Regions from separate parts of the Colwellia sp. Bg11-12 genome, predicted to be linked through region 3. Evidence: predicted binding sites of a transcription regulator. Region 3 holds the regulator's gene; each other region holds the start of a gene.
What was found. The regulator sigma-54, encoded in region 3, starts transcription at its own class of promoters, with help from an activator protein. The targets are predictions, from matches to a motif close to GTTGGCACGNNNNTNGNNT.

Region 1: the regulator sigma-54 is predicted to act here: its motif matches at 1,479-1,497, upstream of flhA (flagellar biosynthesis protein FlhA).
Region 2: the regulator sigma-54 is predicted to act here: its motif matches at 5,257-5,275, upstream of H4J39_RS14580 (LiaF domain-containing protein).
Region 4: the regulator sigma-54 is predicted to act here: its motif matches at 2,827-2,845, upstream of glnA (glutamate--ammonia ligase).

The regions. Positions count from the first base shown of each region.
Region 1 covers NZ_JACGUZ010000071.1:551,286-559,512, forward strand. Annotated here, with positions in the region: gene fliR (flagellar biosynthetic protein FliR) at 1-277, shown strand, start outside; gene flhB (flagellar biosynthesis protein FlhB) at 277-1,407, shown strand; gene flhA (flagellar biosynthesis protein FlhA) at 1,536-3,638, shown strand; gene flhF (flagellar biosynthesis protein FlhF) at 3,726-5,300, shown strand; gene H4J39_RS11470 (MinD/ParA family protein) at 5,590-6,432, shown strand; gene H4J39_RS11475 (RNA polymerase sigma factor FliA) at 6,508-7,227, shown strand; gene cheY (chemotaxis response regulator CheY) at 7,278-7,661, shown strand; gene H4J39_RS11485 (protein phosphatase CheZ) at 7,706-8,227, shown strand, end outside.
Region 2 covers NZ_JACGUZ010000077.1:144,170-152,396, forward strand. Annotated here, with positions in the region: gene H4J39_RS14560 (TlpA disulfide reductase family protein) at 1-464, opposite strand, end outside; gene H4J39_RS14565 (alpha/beta fold hydrolase) at 564-1,448, opposite strand; gene H4J39_RS14570 (DUF748 domain-containing protein) at 1,744-4,173, shown strand; gene H4J39_RS14575 (hypothetical protein) at 4,211-4,483, opposite strand; gene H4J39_RS14580 (LiaF domain-containing protein) at 4,575-5,216, opposite strand; gene H4J39_RS14585 (ABC transporter substrate-binding protein) at 5,400-6,182, opposite strand; gene H4J39_RS14590 (DUF2956 domain-containing protein) at 6,336-6,662, shown strand; gene H4J39_RS14595 (bifunctional acetyl-CoA hydrolase/transferase family protein/GNAT family N-acetyltransferase) at 6,903-8,227, shown strand, end outside.
Region 3 covers NZ_JACGUZ010000071.1:176,482-184,708, reverse strand. Annotated here, with positions in the region: gene lptB (LPS export ABC transporter ATP-binding protein) at 1-510, shown strand, start outside; gene H4J39_RS09730 (RNA polymerase factor sigma-54) at 584-2,092, shown strand; gene hpf (ribosome hibernation-promoting factor, HPF/YfiA family) at 2,116-2,403, shown strand; gene ptsN (PTS IIA-like nitrogen regulatory protein PtsN) at 2,449-2,904, shown strand; gene rapZ (RNase adapter RapZ) at 2,935-3,789, shown strand; gene H4J39_RS09710 (HPr family phosphocarrier protein) at 3,803-4,078, shown strand; gene mgtE (magnesium transporter) at 4,196-5,554, shown strand; gene pmbA (metalloprotease PmbA) at 5,650-7,017, opposite strand; gene yjgA (ribosome biogenesis factor YjgA) at 7,125-7,649, shown strand; gene efp (elongation factor P) at 7,795-8,227, opposite strand, start outside.
Region 4 covers NZ_JACGUZ010000071.1:1,129-9,355, reverse strand. Annotated here, with positions in the region: gene H4J39_RS08890 (hypothetical protein) at 3-200, opposite strand; gene H4J39_RS08885 (hypothetical protein) at 252-434, opposite strand; gene typA (translational GTPase TypA) at 746-2,560, opposite strand; gene glnA (glutamate--ammonia ligase) at 2,903-4,309, shown strand; gene H4J39_RS08870 (DUF4124 domain-containing protein) at 4,423-4,944, shown strand; gene glnL (nitrogen regulation protein NR(II)) at 5,021-6,115, shown strand; gene glnG (nitrogen regulation protein NR(I)) at 6,105-7,511, shown strand; gene H4J39_RS08855 (MerC domain-containing protein) at 7,531-7,914, opposite strand; gene epmA (elongation factor P--(R)-beta-lysine ligase) at 7,995-8,227, opposite strand, start outside.

The DNA of each region.
Region 1 (8,227 bases), 370 kb from region 3:
TAAAGAAGTGGTTGAATGGGGCGAGTGGATGTTTGCTACAGCGTTATCATTAGCGTTAGCCCCTTTAACCGCAATGTTATTAATTAACTTTTCTTTTGGGGTAATGACACGTGCTGCGCCACAATTAAATATTTTTGCAATAGGTTTTCCTGTCACTATGTGTGCAGGATTACTTATTATGTGGTTAACGATGGGCAACTTTTTTACGCACTATGAATTGCAATGGCAACGTGCACTTGATTTTAGTTGTTACCTCATTGATTGTAAGGCGAACTAATGGCTGATGCAGGTAGCGGTGAAAAAACAGAAGAACCTACAGAAAAAAAACTTGCTGACGCCAGAAAAAAAGGTCAAATAGCGCGTTCTAAAGATTTAGGGACTATGTTTGTCTTGGTTGGGAGTGCTGTTGCTATCATGCTGGTTGGTGGAATGTTAACGGAAAGCTTAGCAGGCATCATGAAGCGTTCATTTAGTTTGAGCCGTGCTGAAGTGATGGACTTTCATGCATTGTATAATGTACTTAGAGGCTCAGTAGGAAGTTTAGTCGCACCGATGTTATGGATATTTTCGATCATTATCGTTGCCGCTTTTATTGGTAATACCATGCTAGGGGGGATGAGTTTTTCTACCGAAGCTATGGCGCCAAAAGCCAGTAAGATGTCGCCATTAGCAGGCTTTAAACGTATGTTTGGTATTAAAGCGCTCGTTGAATTAGTTAAATCACTGATGAAATTCTTTGTCGTTTTTATTGTTGCTTATTTATTATTGAGTAGCTTATTCGAAGAAATACTTGGCCTTAGCTTAGAACTTATACCGTTGAGCTTAGAGCATTCGGTAACTTTATTGCAGTGGATGTTTCTAGCACTTGCTTTATCGGTTGGTATTATTGCCGCTATTGATGCGCCTTACCAAACGTGGGACCACAACCGTCAATTAAAAATGACTAAGCAAGAAGTTAAAGATGAAATGAAAAATTCAGAAGGTAGCCCTGAAATAAAAGGACGTATTCGTCGCACTCAGTATGAAATGTCGCAGCGAAGAATGATGCAAGAAGTCCCCGATTCTGATGTGGTTATCACGAATCCAACGCATTATGCTGTAGCCTTGAAATATGATGTCGCTGAAGGTGGAGCACCGATGTTAGTGGCGAAAGGTATCGACGAAATGGCGATGCACATTCGTACCATAGCGAAAGAGAATAATGTCGAAATTATTGTGTCTCCGGCATTAGCCCGCTCTTTATATTATTGTGCGGAAGCCAATCAAGAAATTCCAGAAGAACTTTTTGCTGCGGTCGCCCAAGTATTAGCTTTTATATTTCAACTTAACGAACACAAAAAAGGTAAGGCTAAAAAACCAACACCTATTGCAAAGAATCTGCCTATCCCTGATGATTTCAAATATTAATTAACTTATTTATTAATGGTTTAAATTTTTTTTGTTGGTTTATTATCCAAGCCAACCACTTTTAAGCGAGTGTTGGTCTGCTTATTGCTATTTCATGGTATGCGTCAAAAATATATCATAAGAGTAATATGCAGTTAATTACTTCATTTAACAAATTCAAAAAAAATAAAATAAACTTATTTTCTGGTTTAGGTACGCCACTATTAATTATGGCGGCACTGGGTATGGTTATTTTGCCCATGCCTTCATTTTTACTCGATATACTCTTTTCTTTTAATATTGCCTTATCTTTGGTGGTATTACTGATCACCGTTTATACCTTAAAACCCCTTGAGTTTGGCTCCTTTCCTGCGGTGCTACTGATAGCGACCATTCTACGGTTAGCGCTAAATGTCGCCAGTACTCGAATTGTCTTGCTCGAGGGACATAAAGGCCCTGATGCTGCGGGTAAAGTCATTGAAGCCTTTGGCTCTGTGGTTATTGGCGGAAACTATGCCGTAGGTTTAGTGGTTTTTGTTATCCTGATTATTATTAACTTTGTTGTTGTAACTAAAGGTGCTGGGCGAATTGCTGAAGTAACGGCTCGTTTTACCCTTGACGCTATGCCAGGAAAGCAAATGGCAATAGATGCTGATTTGAATGCGGGTTTTATTACTGCAGACCAAGCAAGAGAACGTCGCATTGAAGTGACCAGTGAAGCTGACTTTTATGGTTCGATGGATGGTGCAAGTAAGTTTGTAAAAGGTGACGCGGTTGCAGGTATATTAATTTTATTGATTAATATTATTGGCGGACTGGTCATTGGTATGGTCCAACATGACTTAAGTTTTGACAGTGCCGTTGAAATATATACGCTGTTAACGATAGGTGATGGTCTGGTTGCTCAGATACCAGGTTTACTTTTATCCGTAGGTACGGCGATTGTTGTTACACGACAAAATACCTCACAAGATATGGGCGAACAGGTCAGTAGTCAATTAGGCCAAGAACGTTCGTTGTATATTGCTGCTGCGGTTATGTTTGTAATGGGTGTTATTCCTGGCATGCCTCACTTTGCTTTTTTATTATTTGCTTTCATGGTAGCAGGAACAGCCTTTTTTAGTGGAAAATATAAAGTAGCAAAAGAAAAAGAGTTAGCTGATAAGTCAGAAGCTGCAGAGGTTGAAACACAGCAACAAGAAGCCGAAGTTAAAGATTTAGGTTGGGATGACGTCAACCATGTTGACATTATTGGTTTGGAAATCGGTTATCGCTTGATACCACTGGTAGATAAATCTCAAGGTGGAGAGTTACTTAATCGAATAAAAGGGGTACGTAAGAAGCTTTCTCAAGAGTTTGGCTTTTTGGTTCCAGCCGTACATATTCGTGATAATCTCGATTTAGACCCTAATGTTTATCAAATATCACTGATGGGTGTCACTATTGGTGAAGCTGAAATTCGCCATGATCATGAGTTAGCGATTAATCCAGGACAAGTTTTTGGAAAATTAGATGGCGTGGCTACTACAGATCCGGCCTTTGGATTAGAAGCGGTATGGATTAAAAACGCACAGCGCGAACATGCGCAATCATTGGGTTACACCGTGGTTGATGCTTCCACCGTCCTTGCGACCCACTTAAGTCAAATACTCACAAACAATGCTTCTCAGCTACTTGGCCATGAAGAAGTACAAAACCTGCTTGATATGCTTGGTAAAAGTTACCCTAAATTAATTGAAGGGTTTATCCCTGATGTTTTAACTCTTGGCACACTGGTTAAAGTCTTGCAAAACTTGATGACTGAAGGTGTTGCGGTTCGCGACATGCGCAGCATTATTCAGACGCTTGTTGAATATGGACCTAAGTCTCAAGACCCCGAAATACTGACTGCTGCGGTACGTATAACCTTGCGGAAATTCATCGTACAAGAGTTGGTAGGTCCGGTTACCGAAGTACCTGTCATAACATTGGCGCCAGAGTTGGAACAGATGTTGCACCAGTCTATGCAAATGGCTGGAGACGATGGCGCAGGCATTGAACCAGGTTTAGCAGAACGGTTACAAAAATCTTTAACCGAGGGTGCTCAACAACAAGAAATGGCGGGAGATACGCCGATATTGTTAACCTCAGGGATTTTACGAGCAGTACTCGCTAAATTTGTTAAATATACTATTCCTGGCTTACGCGTAATTTCTTACCAAGAAATTCCTGATGATAAGCAGATAAAGATAGTAAGCGCCATTGGTCAATAATTACGATATCGGTAATGAACAGCAGAGAATCTTGGCCGTTAAATGAATATGTCATTAACAGCGATTGCAGTTGATAAGGGGTTAGTTTTGAAAATAAAACGTTTTGTAGCAAAAGATATGAGAAGTGCTCTGACACAAATCAAAGAAGAGCTAGGCGCTGACGCTGTGATCATGTCAAATAAACGTGTGCCTGAAGGTGTTGAATTAATGGCTGCGGTTGATAATAACGTTGAAATTAATGCGACCAAGCCAACCGCTGCAGCGACACATACCTCTGAAAATAGATCTACGGCTACAGCGAGTAATAGCTCAGCCCGTGCGATTGACAATGATGTTGTTAACCTTAGTCAAAATAATCCAATGACGAATGCCTCTATTCAAAATAATAGAGGTGGAGAAGAAGGTGTAATCCCCTCCGATAGCCTAGCGGCATTACTCAATCGTCAAGTGCAACAAGCTCCAGCACTTAATGGCCAGGGTATTAATCAAGTTCAGCATGATAAAATTTCACAAGCAGCGGCCAAGTTAACTCAAAATAATACAACCAACCTCGGGCAATCATCAACGCCAGTACCATCAAGTAATATAGAGCAACAATTTAAAAGTTTTACCGATCGCTTAGAGCAAAGTAGTCAAGAGACAGGTAACGAGCAAACAGCAAGTCAATATCAGCAACCTGCTATTGAGGAGCAGTCTCGCACTTCAGAAATGAATTTGCCACCTGCACAAAATGTAAATAACGAAGACTTAGAGAAAATGAAACATGAAATGTCTTCAATTCGTGAATTATTAGAACATCAAATTTCTGGTTTGATGTGGCAGGATATGGCGCAAAAGGATCCTGCTCGCGCTATGTTGGTAAACCGACTAATGTCATTGGGAATGAATGAAGAAGTTTCCGATCAAATTGCCGGTTATATCCCCGCACAAAAGAATGATCAGGATACATGGCAATTAGCTAAAAAGTTTATAAGCCAACAAATAAATACCACAAACAATGACATTATTCATCGTGGTGGTGTTGTTTCTTTAGTTGGGCCCACTGGCGTGGGTAAAACCACAACAGTAGCAAAATTGGCCGCCCGATTTGCACAGATCCATGGTGCAGACCAAGTTGCGATGATTTCAACCGATAACTACCGTATCGCTGGGTTTGAACAATTAGCAACTTATGGGCGCATTATTGGTTGCGAAGTAAAACTTGCTGGTGATGCAAAAACGTTAGATACCCTGTTACAACAATATTCTAAAAAGAAGTTGATACTTATTGATACCGCAGGCATGGGGCAACGTGACATGCGTTTAGCTAAACACTTAACAACGTTAGTTTCAAATGCACGGGTAAGAATTCGTAATTACTTAGTGTTAGCGGCTAATACTCAGCAGCGCGTGATGCAAGAGAATGTAGATCGCTTTAAAAAAGTACCATTGGCTGGCTGTATTTATACTAAACTTGATGAAAGTCTTAGTATAGGTGAAATTATTTCTACCTCTATTCAAAATGGCTTAGCGATAGGTTACCTTACTGATGGACAAAGAGTTCCAGAAGATATTAAAGTTGCAAATGCTGAAAAACTCGTTACGCTAGCAGATAAAATGTCAGCGAAAAATCAAGTTACTAAACCAATAAATTGGCGAACAGCACCTATGGTATCAAGTTGATTATAAACGGGCTTATTTTTAATACCTAAAACGAATAATACTGAGGTATTACAATTGATCAGTAGAATGATTACAGACAACTTTTATGCTAGGTGTTTATCTTTTTTTCCTCATAAAAAAGTTGAGCGCATGCTTAATCAAATGTACATCACTGTAAATATCACTGTATTCCCATAACTTGTTCTAATATGTGAATTTTAATCCTATAAAAATATGCAGGTTATATGATTATAGGGTTATACTAAATTTAATTGATGGATTTTCGTAAGAAAGTAGAGAAATACGATAAATGAATGATCAAGCAAGTGGCTTAAGAAAAATGAAAAGTTCCGAACCAGTAAAAGTCATCGCAGTCTCAGGAGGTAAAGGCGGAGTAGGTAAAACTAACGTCTCACTCAATACCGCTATTGCACTAGGACAATTAGGACAACGCGTTTTAGTTTTAGATGCCGATTTAGGTTTAGCTAACGTTGATGTCATGCTCGGTTTACGAGTAAAGCGCAATTTATCACATGTACTTTCTGGCGAATGTGAATTAGACGATATAATTATTGAAGGTCCCGCTGGCATTAATATCATTCCTGCTACGTCAGGTTCACAATCTATGGTCGATTTAACGCCTGCTGAACATGCTGGTTTAATTCGCGCTTTTAGTGATATGAACACAAAGTTTGATGTACTTATTGTCGATACCGCTGCAGGTATTTCAGATATGGTACTGAGCTTTTGTCGCGCTTCACAAGATGTGATGCTAGTTGTTTGTGATGAACCTACTTCTATAACTGATTGCTACGCTTTAATGAAACTATTAAGTCGTGACCACGGTGTATTCAAATTTAAAGTTGTTGCTAATATGGTGCGAACACCAAAAGAAGGTCAGCAACTGTTTGGCAAGTTATCAAAAGTAACCGATCGATTTTTAGACGTTGCACTCGAATTGGTTGCTGTGATCCCATTTGATGAAAATATAAGAAAATCTGTTAGAAAACAAAAAGCAATTGTTGAAGCTTATCCTCAATCACCCGCGGCCGTTGCGTTTAAATCTTTAGCAGCTAACTTAATTAAATGGCCAATGCCTAAACAAGCATCTGGTCATTTAGAGTTTTTTATTGAGCAGTTGTTAGAAAATTAGTAACAATGAACAAAAAGATAAGAGTGCTTTGTTTAAAGTGCTTAATTTTCACATAATTTTAGCGAGTGAGCGATAGTGGTAAAACCAAATGCTTACAGTATTCAAACTGATAAATCTGCAATAATTGCGCAGCACACAGTTTTAGTGAAACGAATCGCTTATCACCTATTAGCAAGATTGCCTGCTAGCGTGCAGGTTGATGATCTTATCCAATCGGGTATGATTGGCTTGCTTGAAGCTTCAAATAATTTTGATCACAGCAAAGGAGCAAGTTTTGAAACCTTTGCTGGCATTCGTATTCGTGGTGCTATGCTTGACGAAATACGCCGTGGAGACTGGACTCCTCGTTCAGTTCATAAGAATAGTCGCATGGTCAGCGAAGCCATAAAAAAGCTAGAAGCTGACCTAGGAAGAGATGTTACGGATATTGAAGTTGCTGAAAAACTTGATATTTCGTTAAATGACTACCATCATATTCTTAGTGAAGTTAGTACAGGTAAAATAATCGGTATAGAAGATCTTGGTGTTGGTGAGGATTCTTTGTCGAATATGGAAGATGTTAATAATAACGATCCCTATGATAATTTTGAAAAAATAGTTTTTAAAAAATCGCTATCGGCATGCATTTCCACTTTACCCGAACGCGAAGCTCTAGTACTGTCACTATATTACGACGAAGAATTAAATCTACGTGAAATTGGTCAAGTGCTTGATGTAAGTGAGTCACGTGTTAGTCAAATTCATAGCCAAGCAATGCATAGGTTAAAAGGACGTATGCAATCTTGGCAAAGTTAAGTAGAATATAAATATAATTAAATTTTAAAATGTTCTCACCGGAGGGTGCCTTGGATAAAAATATGAAAGTTCTTGTTGTTGATGATTTCTCAACCATGAGACGTATCGTGAAAAACTTGTTGCGCGATTTAGGCTTCACTAACATTTCAGAAGCAGATGATGGTAGCACTGCTTTACCCATGTTAAAAGAAGGCTCTTTTGACTTTGTTGTAACAGATTGGAATATGCCTGGTATGCAAGGAATTGATTTGCTTAAAGCAATTCGTGCAGATGCTAAGTTATCTCATATTCCTGTATTGCTCATTACTGCTGAAGCAAAGAAAGAACAAATTGTTATGGCGGCCCAAGCAGGTGTTAATGGTTATATTGTTAAGCCATTCACAGCAGCAACGCTAAACGCTAAGTTAGATAAAATATTTGAACGTTTAGGTTAATTCTTTAGCTCGTTCATTAATTAATCTATACGAGAGGTTGTTGCATGAGTGTGAATACAAATGTGCATGTTTCTTTGGAAGAAGCAAAACTGTTGGTCGAATATTTAGAAAGTGGTCAACAAGATAAGGCAGATGAATTAATTGCAGAAATTCAAAACCCAATTAATTCAGAGTTGTTTGCTGAAATAGGCAAATTAACGCGTCAATTACATGATTCATTAAATAATTTTCAATTAGATTCTCGGTTGAATGATTTAGCGACAGCAGATATTCCAGATGCTAAAGAACGTTTAAACTACGTTATTACCCGCACGGAAGAAGCCGCTAATAAAACCATGGATGCTGTAGAATCTATTTTCCCAGTTGTTGATACGATACAACGGCAGATAAAGGCAGTTAACCCGTTATGGCAAAAACTCATGCATAACAAGTTGGAGTTAACTGAATTTAAAAGCTTATGTATCGATATAGATTTATTATTAAAAACGACAGATAAAGAATCAGTTCGCATGCATGATTTAATGACTGATGTTTTAATGGCACAAGATTTTCAAGATTTAACCGGA
Region 2 (8,227 bases), on a different contig from region 3:
CCTACCGTAATTAAACGAGGAATACCACCAACGGCAAACTGTTGGTAAATACTACGATTAACATCTGTGGCTAATGGCACACGAATATTATTTTTGTCGCGCCACTTAATGACATCTTCGTTTGTTTCTTCGCGGGCAATTGCAATAATATCAACCGCTGGGTCATTCAATAATGGCGATTCATTAAGTGCTTTAAGCGCTCGGTTAGAATCTGGGCACCAGGTTGCAAATAAAATCACCAATTTGCGTTTTTTATTATTCGTTAAATCAATAGTATTACCCTTAATATCAACAATATATTGAATAGGTAAGATGTCACCACTATGAATAAATTCTTGATATTTAGGTATTGATTGCTCTACAGGTTTTTTTTCTTTTATGGGAATAGTAGTTTGGGCGGTATAAATTGACTGACACCCGACAAGAAAGCAGGCACTTGTCATAAAAACGATAGTTTTATTCATGTTCTAAATCCATTTAAAAAAATGATGATATGATTTTATAACAGTATTATTGAATATTTAGTAGCGTAAAGGCTTATAAAAAGTAATCGAGGGTATAAATTAGTGAGACTTCAACCATTTAACCAACTGCGGATAATGATCAATTCTAGCATTGGGATGAGTAAGGATATTAATATGATCGTAATTTTGCATATTGCCTAAAGATTTCGACAGTAAAGTAAACTTCGCCTGAGGGTTCGATTCATTAATGAAAATATTTACATCTCTAGCATGGCCTAAGACTTTATCTTTACTCCCAGTAAAATGCCATGTCGGTGGCCAATCTACCCGTTTTGCTGCTTGAAAGTAATCAAAGCCATCCGTAGTATCATGCCATTCGCTTTTTTTGACCCAAGCAACACTATCTGCTAATGATTGTCTTGTTTCGTTATCAGAGCCAATACCATGTTTTTTAGCATCTAAGAAGCCTTTTTGCTTTGCAAGTTTAGGGGCTAAATTATTCCAACCTATATTGACTTTAAAAAGTTTCTCTAAACTTTTCACGGTCACCATTCGTTTTGTTCCAAAACAAGTTTTACTGCGAATATTTTCCATAACCGTTGGAAACCTAGCAAGCGTACTCGCTAATAAAACACCTCCCCATGAATGGGCAACAAGATGAATTTTCTGATTTGTTGTTTGAGAAATGTAATCGATAAAAAGTGGTATATCTTGGGTGATCGCTTCAAATTGACCATGTTCAGCACTTGCATCAATACGAGGAGTACTTTCACCTCGGCCACGTAAATCAGCTACATAAACATCAAACCCCTGCTCCGCTAGGTAGCAAGCTAAACCTTTACCTTTCTTAGTATAAAAAATCAAACCGTTTTCAATCACGCCATGTAACATAAAAACGGGTATTCCCCCTTTTTTTTTCCAAATGTGCCTTAAATGAAGTTGATGTTCACCTTGAGGTAAAAATAAAGATTCTTGATTTATCATAGGTTTATTAAACGTTAATTAAATTGGCAATAGTTAAAGGTCAGACCACTTAAGATGAGCATACGATGTTAAATCCTGTTGAGCAATAAAAATGACTGAATCGACCTGATATTACTTACAGCATTACGACCATAACACTAGACAGTAGATAAAAAAGTCAATAACCTACGCACGCTTAACAAGAATATTGCAGTTAAGTATCGTTTGAGTAACAACGCCATTATGTTGAAAGGTAAATTGCCTTGCTCAACCGGATAATCAATTATAATAACACCCCCCTTAAATTAGGAAATTTATGTCTTCTTCTTTTGTAAAAACCGCCACTAAAACAGTTAAATTTGTCGGTTTATTCTTTATTGCTCTTTTTCTAGTTATTTGGATATCATCACCTTTTATTAGTCAACATTATCTCGGTAAGTACCTTAGTGAACAGCAGTTGATATTGGCTGATACAACCACCATTCGTTACAACCCTTTTTTGTCACGCTTAACGATAAGTGAACTTGCCATAACGACAAAAAACACTATTAAAAAGCCTGTTGTAGAGGTTAGATCATTAGCGGTTACGGCGAGTTTATATAGGCTATTAACCGATACTTTACATTTTTCAGAATTTGCTATTGATGGATTATATATAGATGTTAATTTAAATAATAAAACACCGATAATTGGTGGTTTTGTTATAGCTGACAATACAGAATCCCCTTCGTCTTCTGTTACACAACCGGATGAAATTCAGCCAAAAAACAAACCGAATAATTATCAATTGTCGTTACCTAATTTTAGCCTCTCTAATGCTGTTTTTAATATAAGTGTGAAACAAAGTCAGCAAGAATTTGCAATTAATTCATTACTCATAAAGAATGTTCTCGCTTCAGCTCAAGCACAACGAGCTGAACTATCCCTTAACGCGTTCATCAATAAAGCTCCCTTACTTTTAACATTACAAGCACAACTAGCTGAAAATCAGGGTGAAATAAATTCAGAATTAACTTTATCTGAATTGGCGCTGGCGCCATTTCAACCTTTTATAGCTAATAGCACAGAGCAAGCCCCTTTAATGATGCAGGGCTCTGTCAGTATTAAAAGTAAACAGTTAGTTTCAATCACCGATACTGCTACGCATATTAACCTTGAAAAATTTGAGCTGATATCAGCAGGCTTTAAGGCAGCACAAAGAAATAAAACAGTTGCACTTAATATCGACCCTTTATCTTTGCAAAACTTATCTATCGAACTCGTCAGTGACCAAGCCCCGAAGATATCAGGAACCGCTAAATTAAACGTCAATAATTTAATGGCGTACGATGAGATAGAGTCACAAGTTTTGGCCAACATATCAGCGATAAAGCTTGATGACATTGCCATAACAACATTGGAGTCGCTAATAACAGCTAATATCGCCAACCTTATTATTGAGCAAAGCCTATTTGCTGAAAACACCACCGATGAGCTACCACCTTTAGCCCAGTTCAAAAATTTAAATATTAATAATATTACTGTATCGCAGCAGGGTTTATCTATCGACACTATTAGCCTTTTAGGCTTAGCAATTGATACCAACCTTGATAAAGAAAAAAATATTACCGGATTGCCCGTTTCGCCAAAAGGTGAGCAACCTATTGAAGCGGCGATAGAAAAAGATGTCAATCAGCCAAATACTGCTGACGTAGCGACAGAGAGTACTGAATCGCCCTTCTTATTGTCACTTAATAGTTTTTCATTGGGTGACAGCGCACAAATTCATTTTATTGACCGTAGTACCAGCCCTCATTATGAAAGAGAATTTAGTATCTCAACCTTTAACGCTGGCCCTTTTGATAATCAAAAACCAAAGCAAGAGAGCCAATTTTCGTTAAAGGGAAGCAGTGATAAGTATGCTAATTTTGATTTGTCAGCAATTGCTAAGCCTTTTAGTCATGAAGACTTTTATCAATTAAAAGGTTTCTTCAAAGAAGTGAGCCTACCGTCATTATCAACCTATATCTCAGGCGCACTTAAACATGAACTTAAGAGCGGCCAGCTTGATGTAGAACTTGATATTACCGTTAATAATGCCAATATTGGCGGCAATACCGTATTACTTTTAAGAGGCGTTGAACTTGGCGCAGCCAACGATCATGAAACGGGCACCATAAAAAGTCAGACATCAGTGCCGTTTAATATAGCATTAGGCATGTTAAAAGACGGCGATGGGAATGTAGAGCTAGATATTCCATTAACAGGCAGCACTGATGATCCATCGTTTGGCATGAGTGGTTTTATCAGCTTAATGGTCAAGCAAGCAACAATGTCAGCGGCTAAAGAATATTTGATGGCAACATTTGTTCCCTATGCCAATGTTGTCAATATTGCTATGTCTGCAGGTGGTTACTTACTCAAAGTACGCTTTAATGACCTTGAATTCCCTGTAAAAGAAACTCAATTAACGGATCACCATAGTGAGTTTCTAACTCAGTTTTCTTCGTTAATGAAAGACAAACTTGATACACAGTTAACATTATGTGCAATTGCAACACCAGAGGATATTAATAAACCTTTAGGTGCTGCAATTACCGACAAAGATGAAATAAAGCAACTCGCTAAATTGTCTGAGCAACGTCTTAATGCTTTTAAAGATTACATGGTTAAAGAACAAGGCATTGCCTCTGCAAGACTTTTACTTTGCTACCCTAAAATAGATTCATCTATCGGTGCGAAGCCAAGGATTACCTTTACTGATTAGGCTTTATCAGTTTCATTTAACAAAAAACGCGAGCATATTACGTGCTCGCGTTTTTTTTATCTATTTTTTGTGCTTTATATTTACAAGTTTGATCATTCTCTCGTTTAACCCATAAAAAGGTTAGATACATTTTTGTCGGTAATGAAAAAATTAACCCAAAAGCCATACAGGCAGCACAGATAATAATACCTTTTACACCCATTTTTTCAGGCAGATCCGCATAAGATAAAAGATAATGGCCAAGTAAGAAAAGAAAAAGGCCAAAAAACATTATCACTTTTAGTAATTTAATCGTTTGCTTATCAGTCACTTTATCCCCTCTACTTTGTTAAGACTAAAAATAACATAAGGAGATTTATAAAAGCTTAACCGAAGTCAACAAAGTGTATAGATAATAAAAGCTAATTAAATATATCTTTTAAACCATCAGCAAAAGCGATAAAACGTTCTTTCAGTGTACGTTTAAGGGTGATATCTAAAGCTCCGAATAACACGACTCCTTCAACGTAAATTGTGGGGGCATCAATATAATCAGTAGATGGCGCTTTATTGTCGACACCACCAAAAACACAAAAAGCTTTTGAAACGACTTTCACATTTTCAGGCACATATATATCAATGCCACCAAACAAACAAAAGACTTTTACAGTAACTTCTCTTTGCGTAAATATGGCTTCACTAAAATCGATATCACAACCACCAAAAATATTTATCGACTTAATTTCTTTAGCGACACGCCATTCGCCACTGCGGCCACTTCCACTAAAAATATTAACAAGTAAATCACTTTCATCAGTTGGAGTAGAAGCATAATTAAAGCGAAAGTCTTCCTTTTTCTTTTCTATATATTCTTGATCGACGGTTAAGTCTAAATCTGCAACAAGTGAAACAAGCTCTTCATTTGATTCAAAAGCCATTGCTTGGTCTAATCGTCTTTCAAAAGCTTCATGTGAAAGCTCACCGTGACTATAATTCATCACTAATTGGTCAACAACCTCTTCTCTTACTTTATCGATAGGTCGGTCTGCAATGTTAACGGCCATCTTATTATTCCTTTAAACAGTTAAAATACGATTGAAAATGAAGCAATAAACAGACCATCAATAATAATAATAAATTACAATAACTTACATATATAGGGTAATAAAAAAACATAAAAGACATTATGATTTAGTACTTTTAACCATTATCCATGTAATTTAACCAACCCATTAAGAAAAAAAGGCTTATTCTTTACAATTATGATCAAATTGTGGCGCTAATTCATCATAGGCTTTCTCAAGTCGACTAATCAAATCTGTTGAGGTATTAAGGCTACTCGCTAAATACAAATTACGCGTTAAATAATTGATAGGAAAAACAGGTTCTATTTTGTCAGCATAAGGTGAGTTTGTTGCTATGAGTGATGCAAAGTATGTTGAAGAGAGAACAATCAGTTCAACACGGTCAAAGGCTAACATTTGAATAAAATTATCGTTATTATAAGAAATAGACAGATTCTTTTCTGGTTCAAAACCTAGCCTTAATAAATACTCCGCTGATGCTTGCCCTTTTTGTGCACCAATAAGGTATTTTTTTGCTTCGGCTACTGAATTCAGTTGAATATCAGGTCTGCTTTTTGACCGATAAAATGAAAATTCTATCGAACATAATGGTGCTACCCACCGAAATAAAGACTCTCTTTCTTGTGTCCTTAACAACGAAAATATAAAGATATTAGGTTGCGTTAACGCTAATTGATAACCTCGTGCCCACGGATATATCTTTACCTGATAATTTATAGACGAGCGATGAAAGAGTAATTTTACTTTATCAACAGACAGTCCCCCAAGCTCACCGATTTCATTAATCACTTGGTAAGGCGGATAAATTTCAGATACCACCTGAATGACAGGTTGTTCTTTTTCTGAAGTTTTCGCTTCATTTTCATTATATGCATAACTATCCATACTAATAAAAACAAGTAAAATAAGTAAAATAAGTAAATTATTTTTAAATAATAATGCCATAAAACGAGACAATCTTCAGTCAAAGTTTAACAACTACCTAGGTTGACATACGCATGATTTATCACTTTAAAAAGTTAAGATAAGCCTTGATCAACCGGTGAGGTTCTTATAAATTCATCCTTATAATATATATATTAGACGATAATAAAATAAATGATGCATAAACAATCGCAAGAACGTCAAGCAGAAGCACAAAAAGTTGCCAAAAGTATACAAAAACCCAAACAAACCAAAGAACAAACCAAGCTTATTGCTCAAGGCATTGAAAAAGGTATTGCCGAATATAAAAAGCAACAAGGGAAGAAATCACGAGAACGAGATAAAGCTAAAAAATCGCTATTAAGAGAAAAGACCAACCAAGAAAAACTCGCTACAAATAATATCGATGCAAGACCACAAACAAGAAAGTCACTCAGCTTACCTTGGTCTCTTTTAACATTAAGTTGGGTCGGTTTTATCCTTTATATTAACCTGACATAAAAGCGGATAAAAAGTAATGATGTTATTAAGTCACTTTTAAATATGACTCAATGTTGTTTCGCCTTTACTTAAATATCGCACTAAATTAACACCCCCTAGTTAGATAATCAGGTTTAAGACTAAGGTATAAGTCCATTTACAAACACGTTACGTTATACTCAGTTGCCTTGATTATAATCAATAAAGTCTTTCGCTGTTACGGCATACTTTATTTATCATTATTAATAAGAGCGACTTACTATGTCATTATTCGACCAAGACAAGAAAAAAGTAAAATGGGATCAGTTTCTAAAGTCCGGTAATCGAATTTTTATTGGCTCTAATGCCGCGGTCCCTAACGCCTTAATCGACGACTTAATTGCTAACAGCGCCAAATTACACGACATTGAAACGGTACATATTTTAACGCTCTCTGATAACAAATGGGCGACGCCTGAACACAAAGATCTATTCAAGGTAAATGCGTTGTTTATTGGTGGAAAAAATATTCGTGAAGCCATTGCTGAAGGCCGAGCTGATTACACTCCCAGCTTTATTTCTGATATTCCCCGCTTATTTCGTGAAAATGTTTTACCACTTGATGCCGCTTTAATCATGGTGAGTCCTCCAGATGAATATGGTTATTGCTCATTGGGTGTTAGTGTCGATATCGTCTCATCGGCAGTGAAATCAGCAACCTATGTTATTGCACAAATCAACTCAAAGATGCCACGCACTAATGGCCATAGCTTTGTTCATGTTAATCAGATACATGCATGGCTAGAAGCCGAGCAAACACTGCCTGTTTTCCCACAACCCACCATTGACCGTGTCGCAGAACAAGTAGGACAATATGTTTCAATGCTCATTGATGACGGCTCAACTTTACAAATAGGCATAGGAAAAATTCCTGAAGCCGTTTTAAGGTATTTGGCGAACCACAAAGATTTAGGTATTCATAGTGAGATGATTTCCGATGGCGTGATTGACTTAATGCTCTCAGGTGTTATTAACAACCGTAAAAAAACCTTCCATAAAGGTAAAGCAGTACTGACCTTTTGTATGGGTACACAACGCTTATATGACTTTGTTGACGGCAACCCTCATGTTGAGTTTTATCCATCAGAACATGTAAATTCTCCCGTAAACATAGCAAAAAATGACAATATGATTTCTATCAATAGCGCCATTGAAGTAGATTTAACCGGACAGGTTGTTTCCGACTCAATTGGCTATCACTTTTACAGTGGCATTGGTGGTCAAGTTGATTTCGTGCGTGGTGCATCATTAAGTAAGGGTGGTAGACCTATTATTGCGCTACCTTCTACAACTAAAGACGGAAAAATTTCTCGCATTGTCGCTCATATTACTGAAGGTGGCGGTGTGGTGACGTCGCGAGGCCATGTTGCTTATGTTGTTACCGAATATGGTATTGCCTCGCTATTAGGTAAAAGTATCCGTGAACGGGCTTTAGAACTCATTCGTATTGCTCACCCTAAGTTTCGCGAACAACTCTTAAAAGATGTCCGTAAAAACTATTGGGTGCCTGAATATCAAGAGAGTTCACCCACTTCCGTACCTGAATT
Region 3 (8,227 bases):
CATGAACGCGCGAGAAAAGGGATCGGGTACTTGCCACAAGAAGCCTCTATCTTTCGAAAACTCAGTGTTTACGATAATATTATGGCCATTTTGCAAACACGAAAAGAATTATCTGATGCAGAACGTGAAGAAAAGCTAGAACATTTAGTTGAAGAATTTAACATAGGTCATATTAAAGATAATTTAGGTATGAGCTTATCAGGTGGTGAACGTCGCCGAGTGGAAATTGCTCGAGCTTTAGCGGCAGAGCCTAAGTTTATTTTATTAGATGAGCCTTTTGCGGGTGTTGACCCAATTTCAGTAGGTGATATCAAAAAAATTATTCTACACTTAAAAGAACGTGGTATTGGTGTCTTGATCACCGACCATAATGTAAGAGAAACCCTCGATGTATGTGAACATGCTTATATCGTTAGCCATGGTGAACTTATTGCAGAAGGTAATGCAGATCAAATTCTTGCAAATCAACATGTAAGAGATGTATACCTTGGTGAACAATTCACGCTATAGTAGCTAATAAGTTAATAATATCTTCGTATGTCGAAAATATTCAATTAAAAATAATAGGAAGTTAATGACCTAAATGCGCCCTACTCTACAACTCCGCATAGGACAACAATTAACCATGACGCCTCAATTGCAGCAAGCAATCAAATTGCTGCAACTGTCAACGTTAGAGCTTCAGCAAGAAATTCAAGAGGCCTTAGAAAATAATCCATTATTAGAAATGGATGAATCATCAAACAATGCTGAAGATAAAAGTACTGACAACCTTGAAGAAGCTCACACAGCTGGTACAGGTGATGTTAAAGAGAAAGCCGTTTCTGATGGCAGCGAAGACTCCACACCCACCATCGATGAAATCACCACCACTGAAGCAATGGATAAAAATGATATCCCTGAAGAATTAAACATGGATACTACCTGGGATGACAACTACACCGCAGGTGCGGCGAGTTCTAGTTCAGGACCCGCTTCAGAAGATTATACTTACCAAGGCGAAACTCAAGATTCCATTCAAGATCACTTACGCTGGCAAATGGAATTAAGCCCTTTCACCGAAACCGATCGTGCTATAGCTACCGCAATCATCGATGCCGTTGACGATGCTGGCTACTTAACCGTTTCCAGTGAAGATATTCTAGAAAGTGTTGCCATTGAAGGTGTTGAACTTGATGAAATAGAGGTGGTACTAAAACGTATTAACCTCTTTGACCCTGTTGGCGTTGCTGCACGTTCTATTTCAGAATGTTTAATTATTCAACTTAACCAATTTGACCCCGCTACGCCGTGGTTAGAAGAAAGTAAGTTGGTTTTACGTGACCATATCAATCTGCTGGGTAGCCGAGACTATCGTACGTTAATGCGTAAAACTCGACTCAAAGAAGAACAACTTCGCGAAGTCGTCCGCCTTATTCAATCACTTGATCCTAGACCTGGCGACAGTGTTATCAAAAGTGATGATCAATACGTTATTCCTGATGTTTCTGTTGAAAAGAAAAATGGTCGTTGGGTTGTTGAACTAAATCCTGATACAGCACCAAAGCTGTCTGTAAATCAGCAATATGCTTCGATGTCTCGCTCGATGAAGTCAACGGCAGACACACAGTTTATTCGCTCAAATTTACAAGAAGCTAAATGGTTTATTAAAAGTTTAGAAAGTCGTAACGATACCTTATTGAAAGTATCGAACTGTATTGTTCAACGACAAATTGGTTTTTTCGAACATGGTAATGAAGCCATGCGTCCTATGGTTTTAAATGATATTGCCGAAGCTGTCGATATGCATGAATCAACCATTTCTCGGGTAACGACACAAAAGTATATGCATACGCCACGGGGAATTTTTGAACTGAAATTTTTCTTTTCAAGTCATGTAGGGACAGAAAGTGGTGGCGAATGTTCATCAACCGCTATTCGTGCATTAATCAAAAAATTTGTCGCGGCTGAAATACCCGCAAAACCATTAAGTGATAGTAAAATGGCTGATTTATTAGCCACTCAAGGAATAAATGTTGCTCGGCGTACCATTGCAAAATATCGCGAGTCACTTTCTATTCCTCCTTCTAACCAACGAAAAAGTTTACTTTAACGAAAAGATGAGGAATTAAGCTTATGCAAATTAACCTTTCTGGTCACCATGTTGAAATTACCGAAGCTTTACGAGAAAATGTCAATGTAAAAATGGCAAAGTTGACCCGACATTTTGACCATATCAATAATGTTCATGTTGTTCTCACCGTTGAAAAATCAAACCAAATTGCAGAAGCGACGGTTCATGTTAGTGGCACTGATTTACATGCCAAAGCTGAAAACCAAGATATGTACGCCTCTATTGATAGTCTTGTTGTTAAACTTGATCGGCAAATATTAAAATACAAAGGCAAAACGAATCAGCATTAATGCTGTTTTTCACCTTTTCTCTAATCAAAAAATGTAAGTAGTGTAATGAAGTTGCAAGATATCCTAACCCTTGACTGCACACTCTGTGCCGTTAAGGGCACTAGCAAAAAAAAACTCCTTGAAATAATTAGCGCCACTGCGGCAAAAAAAATTGATAACCTTGATACGCATCAGCTATTTGAAAGTTTAATGGCGCGTGAAAAAGTAGGTTCTACTGGCATAGGTAATGGTATAGCTATTCCGCATGGGCGTTTGTCAAATACCTCACAAGTCATTGCCGTTTTACTGACCAGTGAACAAGCGGTGGCATTTGACTCTATAGATAATCGCGGGGTGGATATTATTATTGCGCTGTTTGTGCCCGAAGAGAACTGCCAACAACATTTAGAAACGCTACAAAGTATTGCACAAGTATTTAGTACCAAACAAATCGCAAAACAAGTAAGAAAGTGTCAAAATTCGCAAGAGCTTTTTAATTTAATAAAGCAAGCTGCACGTTAATAAATACAATAAAAAGTCAGGAAAATTTAAATGAAACTCATGATAGTCAGTGGTCGCTCAGGGTCAGGTAAAAGTGTTGCATTACGTGTGCTCGAAGATTTAGGCTACTATTGCGTAGATAATATTCCTGTTAACTTGTTGCCTGCATTAGCCCATACCGTCATCAATGATTATGACAAAGTAGCGGTTAGTCTAGATGTCCGTAATTTGCCCAATGACCCTAATGACGTTTCAGAAATATTAGATTATCTGCCTAAAACAGTAAAACTCGATATACTTTATTTAGACGCCGATGACTCTGATCTTATTCGCCGTTTTAGTGAAACGCGTCGTTTACATCCGTTAATAAAACAAAATATTCCACTCGATCAAGCGATTTCTTTAGAGAAAAAACTGCTTGAACCTATTTCTACACGTGCGGGGTTGTATATAAATACCAGCCAGTTATCACCTCATCAGTTATCTGACTTGGTGCGTGAGCGAATTTTGGGTAAAACGTCTGCATCAATGGTTGTCGTATTTGAATCTTTTGGCTTTAAGCATGGTGTACCTCAAGATGCAGACTATGTATTTGATGCCCGCTTTCTCCCCAACCCTTTTTGGGAAAAAGATTTAAAAGGTTTTACTGGCTTAGACCAACCTGTTCGAGACTTCCTTGCTAGCCAACCGATAGTCACCAAATTTATCTGGCAAATTAACAGCTTTATGATGACGTGGTTGCCCCACTTAGAAAGAAATAACCGTAGCTATATTACTATCGCTATTGGTTGTACGGGTGGAAAACACCGTTCGGTTTATATTGCGGAACTATTAGCGAACAATCTACGTAAAGAGCGCGAAGATGTTCAATCTCATCATCGCGATATTAAAATACAAAGTACCTAAGAATAATCATCGCATGCCAAAATATAATAAATCATTAACCATTAGCAATAAGTTGGGCTTACATGCACGTGCTGCCACTAAACTCGCCCAGTTAAGTCAAAAGCTTAATGCTAATGTAACGGTTTGCTTAGACGGCAAAGAAGCTGATGCCAGTAGTATTATGGGCTTAATGTTACTGGCGGGTGGTTATGGAAAAACCGTTGAAATAATCACCCAAGGAGAAGATGCTCAGCAAGCCCTCTTTGATGTTTGTCAGTTATTTTCTGATAAGTTTGATGAAGATGAATAAGAAAAATACTGAATAAAAAATAAAGTTAAGTTATCATTCATTACAACACCTTAGCCAGCATACCCTGACTAAGATGATAAATATAATTTTCGTATTACTGCGGCACAGGAAAACTTTATGCCGGAAATTTCAGAGCAACAACAAAATCATCAACGCCTGCAACAAGTCAATAAAGCACTTGGTAGCGGTATGTTTGTGCACGTTCGAAAATTACTACAGAATATGCCAGCTTATGATATTGCTTTAATATTAGAGTCATCTCACCCTAAAAGTCGTGCCGTTTTATGGCAACTCATTGACGTAGATAACCACGGTGAAGTCCTTGAAGAACTCAACGAAGAAGTTCGCAAAGGTATTTTAAAAACCATTCGCCCTGAAAAATTAGCAGAAGTTGCTGAAGGGATGGATGTCGATGATTTAGCTGAGGTTTTACGTACTTTACCTGATAGTGTTTATCAAGAAGTATTAAGTGCTATGGACTCGCAAGACCGAGGTCGTGTAGAAGCCGCTTTATCATTCGAGGAAGATACCGCAGGCGGTATCATGAATACCGATACCATAACAATTCGCCCTGATGTGACTGTTGATGTGGTATTACGTTATTTACGTTTACGCGGTGACTTACCAGAAGCTACCGATTCGTTTTATGTGGTTGATGATAACAATCATTTTATTGGCGCCGTTTCTTTAGCCGCGATAATTACCGCTAAACCTGAAATTATAATTTCAACGTTAATTAATAAAGATATTGAAGCCATTCAAGCCCACTTATCTGATAGTGACGTTGCACAGATTTTTGAAAAATTTGATTGGTTTTCTGCGCCTGTCATTGATGATAAAGGCCGATTACTTGGACGTATCACTATTGATGATGTTATTGATATTATTCGTGAAGATGCTGAGCACTCTATGATGAGTATGGCCGGTTTAGATGATGAAGCTGATACCTTTGCTCCAGTATTAAAAAGTACCCAACAACGCTCTATTTGGCTGGGAGTTAACCTTATAACCGCGTTATTAGCGGTTGCTGTATCAAGTATGTTCGAAGGTGTTTTAAGCCAACTGGCGATTTTAGCCATTTTAAATTCTTTAGTACCCAGCATGGGCGGTGTTGCTGGTAACCAAACATTAACACTGGTTATTCGCGCAATTGCCTTAGGTCATGTTGGAGACTCGAATGCCAGAATATTACTGCAAAAAGAACTGGCTGTTGGTTTTCTTAATGGCATTATTTGGGCAGTATTAATTGCCGGTGTCGTGGCTATTTGGCAACAAAATTTAATGCTTGGTGGTGTAATAGCTTTTGCGATGTTGATGAATTTAACCGCTGCGGGAGTTGCGGGAGTTGCCATTCCTCTGTTTTTAAAACGGATGAACATTGACCCAGCATTAGCTGGCAGTGTGATATTGACAACTATTACTGATGTCGTGGGGATATTTGCTTTCTTAGGAACAGCAACGTTATTACTGACTTAACACTTACCTAAATATTGATGTATTGAGATCTTGCACTTCCTCAAGATCTCATCAATGCTTAGTTTTTATCTTATATTTAAGATGACAATTACTACTTAATTTCCAGCAACCTGCATCTCTTCAATGAGCAATGAACCCGTTAAAATACTGCCTCGTAAATCGACATCACTTCCAACAGCGACTAGGCCTTTAAAAATATCAGATAAATTACCCGCAATGGTAACTTCTGATACCGGGTAAGCAATTTCTCCGTTCTCAACCCAGAAACCGGCAGCGCCTCGTGAGTAGTCTCCATTAACCACATTAACGCCTTGTCCCATTAATTCAGTGACCAAAAATCCGGTACCGAGCTTTTTCAACATAGCATCAAAGTCACCACCATTGGCAGAGCCTTTGGCATTAATTTGCCAATTATGAATACCGCCGGCATGGCCAGTAGATTTAAGTCCTAATTTACGTGCTGAATAACTGGTTAATAGATAGGTTTCTAAACAACCATCAACAATAATTTCACGGTCAACAGTTTTAATTCCTTCACTGTCGAAGGCACTACTCGCTAGCCCTTTTAAAATATGAGGGCGTTCGCTGATATTTAAAAAGTCAGGAAAAACTTGTTTACCAATTGAGTCCATTAGAAATGATGATTTACGGTATAAATTACCACCGCTTATCGCCGCAATAAAATGTCCAAAGATTGAATTGGCAATATCGGCACGAAACATTACCGGCACTTTTCCTGTGGATAGTTTCTGCGCATTTAATCTCGATAGCGCTTCTTTTGATGCTTGCACACCAATATCAATACCATTGTCCATTAAATCAAAATCACGATTAACGGTATAAGCGTAATCGCGCTGCATATCATCGCCCTCAGAGGCGATCATTACACAACTTAAACTATGGCGAGAGCTTGGATAACCAACAATTTGTCCGTTGGTATTACCATAGACTTTATAGCCTTCAAAACTATCCAGAGATGCCCCGTCTGAATTAGTAATGCGAGGATCAAATGCTAACGCACTGTCTTCACATTCTTTGGCTAATTGAATCGCTTGGTCTGTTGATAATACTTTTGGATGATACAAGTCTAAATCTGCAGGCGACATTTCGAGCATATTCTTATCAGCTAAGCCTGAACAGTCGTCAACAGAAGTATATTTAGCGATATTAACCGCCGCTTGTACCGTTTGCTTTAACGCAGCTTCAGATAAATCAGCGGTTGAAGCACTTCCTTTTCGGCCTTGCTGATAAACCGTAATACCCAATGCACCGTCATTCGTAAACTCAACGGTTTCTACTTCACCAAAACGCGTGCCAACACTTAACCCTTGTTGACGGCTTATAGAAGCTTCTGCAGCGTCCGCCCCTAGCGATTTTGCTAAGTCGAGTACTTGTGCTACACGTTGCTCAACTTCTCTTAATTGTTCTTTCATCGATTCTTTAGCGTTCATCGTTTCAGTCATAATTTATTGTTTTCTTCTATAAATGCAGGAAATTGGAGAATATGCGCTGTATACCATAAGCACTTACGAGTATAATAGCGATAATTATCACTTTAATAACGAATATTATGCCCGACTCTGCTAACGATATCGATGAATTAGATGAAGAATTAAAAAGTAAATCAGAAGTAAAGCGTGAAATGATCCAGTTACAAATCTTTGGACAGTCGCTTATTGATTTATCTAAGCATCAGCGCAGTAAAATTCCTTTTACTGAGGAGATTAAGGACGCCTTAATTTTAGCTGATAAAATTAAAAACAAACATGAAGCATTACGTCGTCATGTTAGACACTTAGCTAGAATGTTATCTGAAGCTGATTTAGAGCCGATTAAACATGCGCTTGATGTTATGGCTAATAAACATCAGCAAGAGACAGCCAAATTTATTAAACTTGAAAAAATGCGTGATGACGTTATTGATCAAGGCAATGACTTTGTAGAAGCTCTACTGAACGAGCATGAGTCGATGGAAAGACAAAAACTCCGTCAATTAGTGCGACAAGCGTCAAAAGAGAAAAAAGCAGAAAAGCTAGGTAAGTATTATAAAGAGTTATTTGATTATCTAAAACTGCATACTAGACAAATAAACTAGTCGTTTATCTATAAAAAAACCTGCAGAAGCAGGTTTTTTAATATAATTTTTTGGGTGTTATCAAATAATGATAAATATGAGTCGCTAAATAACGCTAGCTACTCATGAAAACACTTATTTAAATCAGTAAAATAGTTAAAAACGTTTATTTGCTTGCGCGTGATACGTATTCACCGGTACGCGTATCTACTTTTACTGTTTCACCAATTTGAATAAATAAAGGTACGCGAATAACAGCACCGGTATTTAATGTGGCTGGCTTACCCCCTGTACCCGCAGTATCACCTTTTAATCCTGGATCTGTTTCTGTAACATCTAGATCAACAAAGTTGGGTGTTGTTACTGTGATCGGTGAACCGTTCCATAAAGTAATGGTGCAAATATCGCCTTCTTTTAACCACTTAATACAATCTGTAACTGCTTTTTCATCAGCTGCAATTTGCTCAAAGGTCTCATTATTCATAAAATGCCAGAATTCACCATCAGCATATAAATAAGCTAGTTCGGTTTCCATTACATCAGCGCCTTCACAAGACTCGCCTGATTTAAAGGTTTTTTCTAAGACTTTATTAGAAATA
Region 4 (8,227 bases), 180 kb from region 3:
GCTTAGGCAAGGTGAGTTAATGTTTTTACATTCGCTCTAGAGTGGGTCAAAACTGAATGAGACAGTGAATCATCTTGCTCTTGGTTTTGATTAATAGCAGCAAGTAAACTAGAGAGCTGTTTTATTTGACTGGGCCCAGCAATACCTTGTTCAAAAAGTTCGCTTAATCGTTGTAACATTTTTAGTTGCTCAGGGGACATCTTAGAATTCCTTTTCTCGTGTTAATAAATAAAAATAAACGGTGGCTTTAGTTATGAAGCAGTGGCATGTTGATATTGAGTGGATGCTTTTATGGGTAACCCTACTTCTCTGCCATCGTCGATGTACTCTTGATAAAGAACATTTAACTCTCTGCGCTCTATAAGGCTAGCGCAATCGGAAACTACTTTTTCAAATAAATCATTTAACCGCGTTAATTTCTTTTGCTCCATCATAAGTTTTCTCCCTTCACTCATACTTTAGAAATTAAATTTATATATTAAGCGTAACAGTAAAACAGATATTCACCAGTGAACTATGATGGATGATGTTGACGATAAAATTTCAATTTATTTGTCCCTAAAATTATTTTTCATTTAAAAACAATAAATTAATGAGTAAAAATAAACTTTAACTGCAGTTACTTATGCTATTTCCTATGTAAGCTTAAGACATCTCTTACAACATATGAAGTTTAGGCTTACTAAAATTTACTGACAAAAAAACCAGCCGAAGCTGGTTTTTATCAATCGTCTACATAAGAGGCTTATTTAGGACGAGTATCACGCTTACGTTCATTCTCTTTTAAAAGCTTTTTACGAATACGAATGCTTAGTGGTGTTACTTCCACTAGCTCATCGTTATCAATAAACTCAAGTGCTTGTTCAAGTGACATAACGATAGGTGGTGTTAACGTTTGTGCTTCATCAGTACCTGATGAACGAACGTTAGTTAACTGCTTACCTTTAAGAGCATTTACGGTTAAATCATTGTCACGGCTATGAATACCAATAACTTGACCTTCATAAATATCAACACCGTGTCCGATTAACATACGACCACGTGATTGCAAGTTGAATATTGCATTCGTTAATGCTTTACCTGTTGCATTGCCGATCATTACACCATTTTTACGCTGGCCAATATCGCCACCTTTATGAGGTCCGTATTCAAAAAATGTATGGTAGATTAAGCCAGAACCTGACGTTAATGTCATGAATTCAGTTTGGAAACCGATCAAACCACGACTTGGCATGATGAAGTCCATACGAATACGACCTGTTCCATCAGGTGCCATATCAGTTAATTCAGCTTTACGAACACCCATTCTTTCCATGATAGGTCCTTGATGTTGTTCTTCAACATCAATGGTTACGTTTTCGTAAGGTTCTTGTATTTGGCCGTCAATTTCACGAATAATAACTTCAGGACGTGATACCGCTAACTCAAAACCTTCACGGCGCATGTTTTCAATCAAAATGCCTAAGTGAAGCTCACCACGACCTGAAACTTTAAATTTATCAGCATCAGGAAGTTGCTCAACACGTAAAGCAACGTTGTGAATTAATTCTTTGTCTAAACGGTCTTTGATGTTACGTGAAGTAACAAACTTACCTTCTTTACCACAAAATGGTGAAGTGTTTACTTGGAAAGTCATATTGATAGTAGGTTCATCAACAGATAACGCTGGTAAGCCTTCAACTTCTGTTGGACAACAAACCGTATCTGATATTTTTAACTCGCCTAAACCAGTAATTGCAATAATATCACCAGCAAAACCTTCAGCAATATCAAGACGCTCTAAACCTAAGTAACCGAATACTTTACCAACTTTAGCGTTATGAACCTTGCCAGTTGCTAATTTAATCGTCACTTGTTGATTTGGTTTAACAGAACCACGAGTAATACGTCCAACACCAATTACACCCAAATAAGAGCTGTAATCAAGTTGAGATATTTGCATTTGAAATGGACCATCTGGATCCGCTGTTGGTGCAGGCACTTCTTTAAGGATAGTGTCAAATAAAGGAGTCATATCTGTGCCGGTTACGCCTTCTTCAAGCGAAGCCCAACCATTGATTGCTGAAGCGTAAACAACTTTAAAGTCAAGCTGTTCATCAGTAGCGCCAAGGTTGTCAAACAATTCAAAAACTTGGTCCATAACCCAATCAGGGCGAGAGCCAGGCTTATCAACTTTATTGATAACAAGAATTGGCTTTAAACCTTGAGCAAACGCTTTTTTCGTTACGAAACGCGTTTGTGGCATAGGGCCTTCTTGTGCATCAACAATAAGTAAAACCGAATCTACCATTGACATAACACGCTCTACTTCACCACCAAAATCAGCATGGCCAGGAGTATCTACGATGTTTACACGGTAACCGTTCCAGTTAATAGCCGTATTTTTAGCTAAGATTGTGATACCACGTTCTTTTTCGATATCATTCGAATCCATCGTACGCTCTTCAAGACCGCCGCGGGCATCAAGGGTACCTGATTGTTCTAATAATTTATCAACCAAAGTTGTTTTACCATGATCAACGTGGGCTATGATGGCAACATTACGTAATTTATCTAACACGGGTTTTACTCACTTCTTGCAAGACTTTTTCATCAAAAGAATATAGGGCTATAATTGGGCGCGAATTATACAGTAATGAATTCAACAAAGACAGCAACAAATATTTCAATGCTTATTAAAATCTCCATACACTAATTGTTACGCCCTGTTATACTCATAAGCACCAAAAGCCAGCAAGCGCACCACATTGAAGCAGTCAGTGCACGCTAATGGTGCATAGTGTTGTAGTTAGATAACTTAACACCTTATATACAAAGGCTTTTTCTGTTGGCATGAATTTCGCTTTATGCCATTCATGCAATATGCAAACGTATTTTATTTTAAAGACACTGGAGACTTTACATGTCACAAGCAGTATTAGATTTAATCAAAGACAACGACGTAAAATTTGTTGACCTACGTTTTACTGATTCAAAAGGTAAAGAGCAACACGTTTCAATTCCTCACCACCAAGTAAATGAAGATTTCTTCGAAGACGGCAAAATGTTTGATGGTTCTTCTATTGAAGGATGGAAGGGTATTAATGAATCTGACATGGTGATGATGCCTGACGCTGAATCAGCGGTTCTAGACCCTTTTACAGATGCAGTAACATTAAATATTCGTTGTGACATATTAGAGCCAAGTACAATGCAAGGTTACAGTCGTGACCCTCGTTCAGTCGCTAAACGCGCTGAAGAGTACTTACGTAGTACTGGTATTGCTGATACGGTATTAATTGGTCCTGAGCCAGAGTTCTTCTTATTTGATGATGTGCGTTTTAGCACTGATATGAGTGGCTCTTTCTATAAAATTGATGATAAAGAAGCAGCTTGGAATTCAGGTACTGAATACGAAGAAGGCAATATGGGTCATCGCCCAGGCGTTAAAGGCGGTTATTTTCCAACATCTCCTGTAGATTCTTCACAAGATATACGTTCAGCCATGTGTTTAGTTATGGAAGAAATGGGCTTAGTTGTCGAAGCACATCACCATGAAGTAGCAACGGCTGGTCAAAACGAAATTGCTTGTCGTTTCAATACTTTAGTAAAAAAAGCTGATGAAGTTCAAATTTACAAATATGTAGTACATAACGTTGCACATGCTTATGGTAAAACAGCGACTTTTATGCCAAAGCCTTTAGTAGGTGATAACGGTTCAGGTATGCACGTTCATCAATCTCTTGCGAAAGACGGTGTAAACTTATTCGCAGGCGATAAATACGGTGGTTTATCTGAGATGGCGCTTTATTATATTGGCGGCATTATCAAGCATGCTAAAGCATTGAATGCTTTTACTAACCCTGCAACTAACTCTTACAAACGTTTAGTGCCACACTTTGAAGCGCCGGTAATGCTTGCATATTCAGCACGTAACCGTTCTGCATCGATTCGTATTCCAATTGTCCCATCACCAAAAGCAATGCGTATTGAAGCTCGCTTCCCTGACCCAGCAGCAAACCCTTATTTAGCTTTCACTGCATTATTAATGGCTGGCCTTGATGGTATTAAAAACAAAATTCATCCTGGTGATGCAATGGATAAAGATTTATACGATTTACCTGCAGAAGAGGCAGCAGCTATCCCACAAGTAGCAACATCACTTGAAGATGCATTGCAAAGTTTAGAAGCCGATTATGAGTTCTTAACGGCGGGTGGTGTTATGGATAAAGACATGATTGATGCTTACATTGCTATTAAACGTGGTGAATCACAACGTGTAAACATGACAACTCATCCATTAGAGTTTGAATTGTATTACAGTGTTTAACCTACATTAAGTCATTAAATAATAAAAAAAGCTCACTTCGGTGAGCTTTTTTGTGGCAAAAAGGCCATTAGTTATATAAGTTTAAGATAGGCATTTTAAATTGAGCTAAATTTTTGCGCTATTCATTGTTGTTATTAATCTTAATCATCACATTACTCAGTAGTCATGTCTTTGCAGCTTCAACAAAAATTTATGTTTGGAGAAGTGACGATGGCGTTTTAGTTTTTTCTGACAGCCCTAAACCTGGCGCTGAAGAAGTTGAAATTAGCGAACCGAATATAAGCTATTCTGTTGATACCTCAATGCTTGATTTAACGCCAAAAGTTATAAAAAATGACTACCAAGTTGAAATAGAGCAACCTAAACAAAAGGCAACTATTAGGGACAATACTGGCTCAGTATATGTAGCGGGAACTATTAAACCTATATTTAAACAAGGCTTGAATATTCAATTACATTTGGACAGCAGTCCTTATGGACCCCCTCAGCCTCACTCTATGTTTGTACTGCGAAATATCGACCGTGGTGAACATATCATAAAAATGCAATTAATTAATGAAAAAGGCAAGGTAATTGCATCATCAAAATCTATAACGTTTTATATGCATAGAGCATCAGTTAATAACGCTAATTGATTAGCATTTAGTGCAACTTGCACCAAATATAATTGCATTGATATTTTTTCGCACTAAATGAGTGCAAAAGGTTTGTATGTCCAGTATCAGCACTAGAGATCAACAATTAAAACTTCATTACCAACAAAAACTGCCAAACCAAATGGTAACAGCACTTGTTGTGTTGGACAGTAAGTTAACGATCCAATATGTTAATCCTGCAGCTGAAGCCCTATTAATTAAGAGCTTCAACAAGTTATACAACTTACCAATTACCACGGTCTTCTATAATTCTCCGATTAAAAAAGAGCGTTTAGAGCAGCTTCTCACTTCTGGACAAGAGTTCAGTGATAGTGATGTCACTATTGAGTTTTTTGATCACAGCCGTATTACCGTAGAAATTACAGCCTCTTCTGTTGAATTTAGTAAACAGCCTCATATCATTTTAGAATTCAAACAAATTGACCAACAAAAAAAAATGAGCATAGAAGCCTTTCAACACCAACAGTGGGAGTCTTCTAGAGACTTGATACGAGGACTTGCTCATGAAATTAAGAATCCATTGGGTGGTCTTCGCGGTGCAGCACAGTTATTAAGTAAAGAACTAACGAAAGAACAACAAGAATATACTGAGATAATTATTGAACAAGCTGACCGCTTAACTAATTTAGTGGATAAGCTATTAGGACCCAATCAATTACCTCAGATGGCAGAGCAAAATATTCATATTGTTTTGGAAAAGGTCTATAAGTTAATTAATTTTAATAATCCTAAAAAGATTAAAATTATTCGGGATTATGACCCTTCAATTCCTGAGATTAGTTTTGACCAAGATAAATTACAGCAGGCTGTTTTAAATATTGTTAATAATGCCGTTCAAATTATTGATGAACATTGCAACATAACATTAAAAACAAGAGCTGCAAGTAATAAGACCATTAATGGCAGACGGATAAAGCTATGTGTTCAAATTAGCATTATTGATAATGGCCCAGGTATTCCAAAAAAAATTCAAGACACTTTGTTTTACCCTATGGTTTCTGCGCGAGATAATGGTACCGGATTAGGTTTATCTATTTCACAAACATTAGTGCAGCAACATAAAGGAAAGCTTTCCTGTTATAGCCGACCAGGCCATACCGAGTTCCTAATTTTACTACCTTTACAAGAAGAGAATAATAATGAATGTTGAGCAAGTTTGGATAGTAGATGATGACAGCTCTATTCGCTGGGTATTAGAAAAAGCTTTATCGGGAGCGAGTATTTCAGTCGCTTCTTTTGAGAAACCAGAAGATTTACTTATTGCACTTGAACATCAGCAACCTGAAGTTATTATTTCTGATATACGAATGCCTAATATCGACGGTATGACGCTACTAAGTCGTATTAGTGAACAATTCCCCAATCTCCCGGTAATAATAATGACAGCTCATTCAGATCTAGACAGTGCTGTAAATGCCTATCAAGGGGGAGCTTTTGAATATTTACCAAAACCATTCGACACTGACGAAGCCATTTCACTTACAAGACGAGCATTAACATATGCTCGAGAGCAAACAGCTAAACGTAAGCACTCAGTAGCCGTACCTGATCCTGTGGGCATAATTGGGGCAGCACCCGCTATGCAAGAGGTATTTCGAGCAATTGGACGGTTATCACGTTCGAGTATAAGTGTGCTAATTAATGGCGAGTCAGGCACAGGGAAAGAATTAGTTGCTCATGCTCTTCATATTCATAGTCCGCGTTCAGATGCTCCATTTATTCCCTTGAATATGGCTGCAATACCAAAAGACTTAATTGAATCTGAACTGTTTGGGCACGAAAAAGGCGCATTTACTGGCGCAAATGCGGTTCGTCAAGGTCGTTTTGAACAAGCACATAAAGGCACATTATTTTTAGATGAAATAGGCGATATGCCATTAGATATTCAAACCCGCTTATTACGTGTTTTGGCTGATGGCCAATTTTATCGCGTCGGTGGTCACTCACCTATCCAAGTTGATGTACGAATAATTGCAGCAACGCACCAAAATCTTGAAGTTCAAGTAAGTAACGGAGATTTCCGTGAAGATTTGTTTCACCGTTTAAATGTTATAAGAATACAATTACCCAGTTTGCGTGAACGAAAGGAAGATATTGAACAACTGATTAATCATTTTTTACATTTAGCTGCAAAAGAATTAGAAGTCGAACAAAAGACATTACAAAAATCGACGCTTAACTATTTACAGCAATGCGCGTGGCCTGGAAATGTTCGTCAACTTGAGAATATTTGCCGTTACTTGACGGTCATGGCGAGTGGTAAGGAAATTTTGTTAGATGATCTTCCAAGCGAGCTCACAGAAAAAACAACATTATCCAACACGACCACAGAAGTTTCATCTTGGCCGGTTGCTCTACAAAAATGGGTTGACGAAGAATTAGTAAAAGGTAACAGTAATATTATAGAGAGTGCGCTACCAGAATTTGAGAAAATATTGTTAGAGCGAGCACTCCATTTTACTCAAGGAAGGAAGCAAGAAGCCGCTAAAAAATTAGGATGGGGAAGAAATACGTTAACAAGGAAATTAAAAGAACTTAATATGTAAAATATAGGTGAAAGTATCGTTAGGTACTTTCACATGATTCATTTATACAACGTTTACAACTGTTACATAATTTCAAGTTAATTAAATGAGCGGCAACAATAAGACTAGCGCCCAACACAATAAAATAAGGTTGGATATCTTCAGAAAAGTCATGTTTTATCCAATAAATACCTACGCCTAAGAATAATAAGTAAAAAGGATATATTTTTCTATGGTACTTTTTAAAGCCCGAAAATAACGCTACAGTACCTAGTACAGCTGTCATCATTAGAAAAACATGTTCCCATGCGTGGTCAGCTAAAAAGCTTAATCCTAATAAAGGGAGTGCGGGTAGCAAAATGGGCAATAGAATACAATGAAGCGCACAAAGCGAAGTTGCGGTTATTCCAATTCGATCAAGCACTGTATACTTCCCTTAGATTCAAATAGTGAGTAGACTTAAAAGCGGATAATATCACAATTGATATAGTATCACAAAACTTTTTAAGCGTGGTCGATTGGAAATGAAATTATTTGATCAATAGCGCTTTTATCTAAGGCTATCATCATTAAACGATCAATACCCAGCGCAACACCTGCACATTGAGGTAAACCAAGTTGCAGTGCATCAACAAAGTTTTTATCTATCTCTTTAATCGTAAGCCCTAGGCGTTGACGTTTTTGATTATCCTGTTCAAACCTTTCAACTTGCGTATTCGCATCTGTTAATTCATTAA